One region of the Serratia marcescens subsp. marcescens ATCC 13880 genome, then DNA from elsewhere that is predicted to be linked to it. Evidence: predicted binding sites of a transcription regulator. Region 1 holds the regulator's gene; the other holds the start of a gene.
The links. Region 1 encodes Fur, which represses iron uptake genes when iron is present. Its sites were predicted from a motif close to ATAATAATGAGAACNACTATCAA; they were not measured.
Positions count from the first base shown of each region.

Region 2: the regulator Fur is predicted to act here: its motif matches at 1,522-1,544, upstream of sodA (superoxide dismutase [Mn]).

Region 1 covers NZ_CP071238.1:1,246,948-1,250,321, reverse strand. Annotated here, with positions in the region: gene ybfE (LexA regulated protein) at 192-479, shown strand; gene fldA (flavodoxin FldA) at 735-1,274, shown strand; gene fur (ferric iron uptake transcriptional regulator) at 1,604-2,050, shown strand; gene J0F90_RS05825 (beta-N-acetylhexosaminidase) at 2,302-3,374, opposite strand, start outside.
Region 2 covers NZ_CP071238.1:42,591-45,964, reverse strand. Annotated here, with positions in the region: gene fdnG (formate dehydrogenase-N subunit alpha) at 1-1,206, opposite strand, end outside; gene sodA (superoxide dismutase [Mn]) at 1,623-2,243, shown strand; gene J0F90_RS00185 (methyl-accepting chemotaxis protein) at 2,369-3,374, shown strand, end outside.

The DNA.
Region 1 (3,374 bases):
AGGCATTGTCGCCGCTCCATCTGCTGGGGTAATATGGCGCGCTATAATTTTGCCGCCGCGCCAGCGCGTTCGCGAACGCCGGTTCGGGGGTAAATTTGGGTTAGGGTTTATTGGCCCGAAGTGTGTTAATCGATGCCTCCGGAAGCGTGCGAGCGCTTTTTGATGCAAACTCCCTTGCAGTACCGCTACCTATGGCAAAAGAACAAACGGATCGCACGACGCTGGATCTGTTCGCAGATGAACGCCGTCCGGGGCGCCCGAAAACCAACCCGCTTTCCCGCGATGAACAGCTTAGAATCAATAAGCGCAATCAGTTACGGCGCGATAAAGTGCGCGGATTGCGGCGCGTAGAGCTGAAAATCAACGCGGATGCGGTGGACGCCCTGAACAAACTGGCGGAACAGCGCAACATCAGCCGCAGCGAACTCATCGAGCAGATGCTGTTGGCGCAACTGGCGGAAGAACAGCCGGAACATTGATCTCTTCGGCCGCACGCGCGGCGCGGCGTTAAGGACAACGCCGGATCGACCACGCTTTTCTTCATCCTTCGGCATCGCATAAATGCGATAAAACCCCGGCGCCACTTTCTGGCATGATACGCATTTACCGGTAAGAGACTGCGCCTGTCGGCGCCCGCCACCGTGGCGAAAGGCTCTTGTCATGGCATCATTTTAATCGGCGGCAGTGCCGGCGCCGAGTAATGCAATTAATTGAATTTAAAGGTTATACGCGATATGGCTACTGTAGGCATTTTCTTTGGCAGCGACACTGGCAATACCGAAAACATTGCCAAAATGATCCAGAAAATTCTTCAGAAACAGTTTGGCGACGATGTCTCAGAAGTGCATGACATCGCCAAAAGCAGCAAAGAAGACCTGGAAGGGTTCGATATCCTGCTGCTGGGTATCCCGACCTGGTACTACGGTGAAGCGCAGTGTGACTGGGATGATTTCTTCCCGACGCTGGAAGAAGTCGATTTCAACGGTAAACTGGTGGCGCTGTTCGGCTGCGGCGACCAGGAAGACTACGCGGAATATTTCTGTGACGCGATGGGCACCATCCGCGACATCATCGAACCGCGCGGCGCGGCCATCGTGGGCCACTGGCCGACCAAAGGCTACCACTTCGAAGCTTCCAAAGGCCTGGCGGACGACAACCACTTCATCGGTCTGGCGATCGACGAAGACCGTCAGCCGGAGCTGACCAATGAGCGCGTGGACGCCTGGGTCAAACAGATCGTCGAAGAGCTGAGCCTGGCCGATATCGTCGGCTAAACGCCGGTACTGGCGAAAGGTTGAACAAAGGCCCTGTAAAGTGCATAGTGTGCCGACAGGGCCGTCATCGGCAACAGGGATTGCTGCGATAGAAGCTACAGATTTGTAACTTCCCACCCCGTCACGGTAGACTGAGATATCGGTTTATCCCATCCATCAAGGCGTTGCATGCAAAACATGCAATAGTGCAATTATATCTTTGTTAACAACCGGCGGTTTCCATTTAGTACAACCGGTTCTATAATGAGACGCATTAACTCTTTGTGCCGACCGATGCCACAGGCGAGTACGCCTCAACTTGATTAGCATAGTAACAGGACTGAATTCGCATGACCGACAACAACATCGCATTGAAGAAGGCCGGCTTAAAAGTCACGCTTCCGCGACTCAAAATCCTGGAAGTACTGCAAAATCCGGAATGCCATCACGTCAGTGCGGAAGATTTGTACAAAAAACTGATTGATATGGGCGAAGAGATCGGCCTGGCGACGGTTTATCGCGTACTGAACCAGTTTGACGATGCGGGCATTGTGACACGTCACAATTTCGAAGGCGGCAAGTCCGTGTTCGAGCTGACCCAACAGCATCACCACGATCACCTGATTTGCCTGGACTGCGGCAAAGTGATCGAATTCAGTGATGAATCCATCGAAGTGCGCCAGCGTGATATCGCCAAGCAGCACGGCATCAAGCTCACCAACCACAGTCTGTACCTGTACGGCCACTGTGAAACCGGTGACTGCCGCGAAGACGAATCGCTGCACGACAAGAAATAAGCCTGACCGGCTATGAAAAACCGCCTCACATTGGGGCGGTTTTTTTATGCCCGCCGTACAACGGGCAAAAAAATCCCCGGACAAGCCGGGGGAAGATCATGTCATGAAATACTACAATTGCAGCGGCACTGCGACTCCACGTACTGCTCTCACTTCAACATCCGCCCCACGCCGGCACGCGCGGGGGCGAACGCATTCCCCCTTCATTATGATGCGGCCCGCCGCCAGAACCACGGGCCCCGGAGCCAGACCTAGACCTTCTCGGCGCGGCTGTAGCGTTTACCGTCCGGGCTGACCGAACGCACCTGCACGTCACCGGAGACCGCCGGCTTGGCCTTGGCGTCATAGCGCTGCCACTGCTTGCCGCCGTCGGTGGAATACTCGATGCCCAATCCCGGCAGCGCGATATTCGCTTCCAGCTTGCCGCCCGCCACGCGGGCGCCCGGCACCGGCAGACGATAAGCGACGCCGCCTTTGTCCAGCTTGGCCAGTTCACGTTGGCCCAGGATATTGGCGAAGCGCAGCCAGTCTTTCTCCAGCGCCTGGGTATCGACAAAGTGGGTTTCCCCGCCTTTGTATTCGCGGCCGGCGCGATAGTCCTGCTCCCAACCGGCGCGGTGCCAGGCGCGTTCCGCCACCGACAGCGCGCGCGGGAAGGTCATGTATTCCATCTGCGGATCGGTGCGCTGGGTTTCGCTCCACAGCTGAGCGGACAGACCGTAGGCACCCGGCCACGGCTTGTCGCTTTTGGCGTTGAAGTGGTTGCCGTCGCGGTCGACCGAGGTTTCCGCGTTCTGCGGCATGTTGTCCGGCGCGAAGCTGAACACCTTGCGTTCGTCGCTGAAGCGGGTGCCCCAGTAGTAACCGCGCTCGTCCGGATTCACCTCGTAAGGGAAGTCCATGTAGACGTAGTCCGGGTTGGAGACCACCACTTCATACCCTTTATTGGCCCAGTCGTTAACGCTGTCGAAACCGCCCCAATACAGGGTGTCCCAGAAGTTGACGCCCACGCGCGAGGTGGCGAACGCCTTCGAACTTTCGGCGTCTTTCAGACCGTCCTGCCAGGCCTGCATTCTGTCGATGCCGTGCGCCTTCACCAGCTTGCTGACCTCCTGGCCGAAGTAGCTCGGCAGGTGCTCCATGTCGGCCACCTTGCCTTCTTTGATCATCGTCTGGCACACCTGCGACTTGGCCCACGGCTTGTCTTCATTACTCTGGTCAATGATGCCTTTACCCGGTTCCGGTTTCGCCTTGTCGGTATAGCCTGCGCCCAGGCGGATGTTTTTCGCCTCATCGCCGCCAAAGTGCCAGGTTTTGATCGGCT
Region 2 (3,374 bases), 1.2 Mb from region 1:
TTTATCCGCGACGCAGGTTTCGGCGATGTATTCGCACACCTTGAGGAAATCGTCCTTCGGCGTGCCGCAGATGTTGGTCACCACGTCAGGCGTGTAGCGGCTCACGTGCTGTTTCAGCAAGTTCCACACGCAGCGCGGATCCTGCAGCGTGACGTCGCGCTTGGCGAAGCCGTTCTCGTCGAACTGGTAGTTCCAGGTGGTTTTGTCGTACTTGCGGGTTTCCGCGTCGTAGCCGCTGAACAACCCGTCTTCGAAGGCAAAGTCTTCCCGCACCAGCAGGCTGGCGTTGGTGTAGGCCTCGACGTATTCGCGGTTGAACTTGTTGTTGGTCATCAGATACAGCAACACGCCCGACAGGAAAGCTATGTCGGTCCCGGAGCGGATCGGCGTGTAGAAGTCCGCCACCGACGCGGTTCGGGTAAAGCGCGGATCGATCACGATCAGCTTGGCATTGTTGTGTATTTTGGCTTCCATCGCCCAGCGGAACCCCACCGGATGCGCTTCCGCCGCATTACCGCCCATGACGATAATCAAATTCGCGTTCTTGATATCAACCCAGTGGTTGGTCATCGCACCGCGACCAAATGTTGGAGCAAGACTTGCTACCGTTGGTCCGTGTCAGACACGCGCCTGGTTGTCTACGGCAAGCATGCCGAGAGCGCGACTAAATTTTTGCGACAGAAAACCGGTTTCGTTGCTGGCGGCCGAAGCGCACAGCATGCCGGTGGTCAGCCAACGGTTGACGGTAACGCCCTGATCGTTGGTTTTGATGAAGTTGGCGTCACGGTCTTCTTTCACCAGCTTGGCGATGCGGGTAAAGGCGTCGTCCCAGCTGATGCGCTGCCATTTGTCCGACCCCGGCGCCCGGTATTCCGGATACTTGAGGCGGCTTTCGCTGTGGATGAAGTCAACCAGGCCGGCGCCTTTCGGGCAAAGCGCGCCGCGGTTTACCGGGTGATCCGGATCCCCTTCGATATGGAAAATGCTTTCTTTGGCGTTTTTGGCGCCATCACCAAGGCTGTACATCAACAGCCCACAGCCGACGGAACAATACGTACAGGTATTACGGGTCTCGCGGGCGCGCAGCAGTTTGTACTGCCGGGTTTCCGCCAACGCCACTTCGGGGGCAAAGCCCAGCGCGGCCACCGTCGTTCCTGCCATACCGCCAGCGCAGATCTTAAAGAACTGCCTTCTGCTGACCTGCATGGGGGTCTCCTTTACTCTCGATTGTCACATTGTTCAAATGCGCCTGCCCGCTAGCGCGGCAAACGCGAATGTCACTGTTGTTATGCTTGCTACGAACGCCGGCCATATTACCACAGCGTGCTTGTGGTTGTTACACACTCGTGCTCATTCAGTGAACGCATTGGCACATTTCGATACATTTCGACGTTGGCGCTCCCTACAGTATAGAGAGTAACCAACGCGCCGGGGCGACGGTTTGAACCGGCCACCCTGCGCCCTCTTCTATCAACATGTTAACGCAACGATTTGTTCATTAACCACACAATTCACAGGGCATTGATAATCATTTTCAATATCATTTAATTAACTATAATGATCCGACTGCTTACGCGGTGCTCGCCCTTTGCGCCGCCCATACACCACTGGAGATGATGATTATGAGTTATTCACTGCCATCCCTGCCGTACGCTTACGACGCACTGGAACCGCATTTTGACAAGCAGACGATGGAAATCCATCACACCAAACACCACCAGACCTACGTCAACAACGCCAACACCGTGCTGGAAGCCTACCCTGAGCTGGCCAAATACAGCGTTGAAGAGCTGATCCAGGATCTGGACAAAGTGCCTGCCGACAAACGCACCTTCATGCGCAACAACGCCGGCGGTCACGCCAACCACAGCTTCTTCTGGAAAAACCTGAAAACCGGCACCACGCTGGGCGGCGATCTGAAAGCGGCCATCGAGCGCGATTTCGGCAGCGTTGAGAAATTCCAGGAAGAGTTCGAGAAAGCCGCAGCCACCCGCTTCGGTTCCGGTTGGGCCTGGCTGGTGCTGAAAGACGGCAAGCTGGCCGTAGTGTCTACCGCCAACCAGGACAGCCCGCTGATGGGCGAAGCCGTCGCCGGCGCTTCCGGTTTCCCAATCATCGGCCTGGACGTGTGGGAACACGCTTACTACCTGAAATATCAGAACAAACGCCCTGACTACATCAAGGCGTTCTGGAACGTGGTCAACTGGGATGAAGCCGCCGCACGCTTCGCCGCGAAGAAGTAATTCGCCCCCGTTGATAAAGATGCCCGCCACCGGCGGGTATTTTTTTGCCTGAAATCCGCTAAAGTTTGACCACTTCTTGCCGATGGTTTGTTCAATTGACGTTCGCCCGGAGAAGGAAAAACGCTATGGCGGCATTGCAAGCACTGGCAGGAAAGTTCACTCATCTCACCGTAGGTAAAAAGCTCGGTCTCGGCTTCGCGCTGTTGTTGCTGTTGGCGGTCGTCATCGCCGGCACCGGGGCGCAATATCTGCATATCATCGAATCCCGCGCCGATCGCATCGACTTCAGCAACCGGCTGAACGAGGAGATCAACCAGGCCAAATACAACCGCGCCATGTACGGCCAGACCTACCAGCCGGAGTATCTGCAGAACAACCGCGCCAATATTGAAAACGCCGTCAAGCTGATAGACCAGGGGCAGGCGCTGGACTGGGACGCCCAAAGCCGCAAGGATCTGCAGCGTCTGGTGACGCTGATCGGGGAATATCAACAGCAGCAAAAAGTCTTTGAGCAGGCGGTCACGGCAAAAGACGCGGTGCGCCAGAGCTGGAACATGTCGGAAGTGCAGGCCAGCCTGAGCCAGGTGGAGCGCCAGCTCACCAACGGCGATCTGCAGCTGGCCTTCATCCAGCTTAACCAGAAGCTGACCCAGGTGCGCTACGGCGCGCGCGGTCTGCTGCTGAGCCTGAACAAGGAAACCGAAGCGCCGCTGATGGCGGCCATCGACGACGCGCGCGACGCGGCCAACGCCCTGAGCCGCCGGGTCAGCGACGCGCAGCGCCCGCAGCTGCAACCGCTGCTGGCCGCGCTGGACGATTACAAAAACCGCATCGCGGCCTACCTGCCGGCCTATGAGCACGAACAGCAAATCAGCCGGCAGCTCGGCGAACGCGCGCAAGCGATCGGCACGCTGGTGAACGCCTTTATGCAGGACGAACTGGTGCAGACGCGCAACAACATCAATCTGGCACAGCTGCAGATGGGCGTCACCACCCTGATCGCCATCATCGCCGGGGTGCTTATCGCCTGGCGCATCACCCTGCAGATCACCCGTCCGCTGCACAGCACGCTGGCCATGGCGGAACGCATCGCCGGCGGCGACCTGCGCCAGGCGCAGACCAGCACCCGCC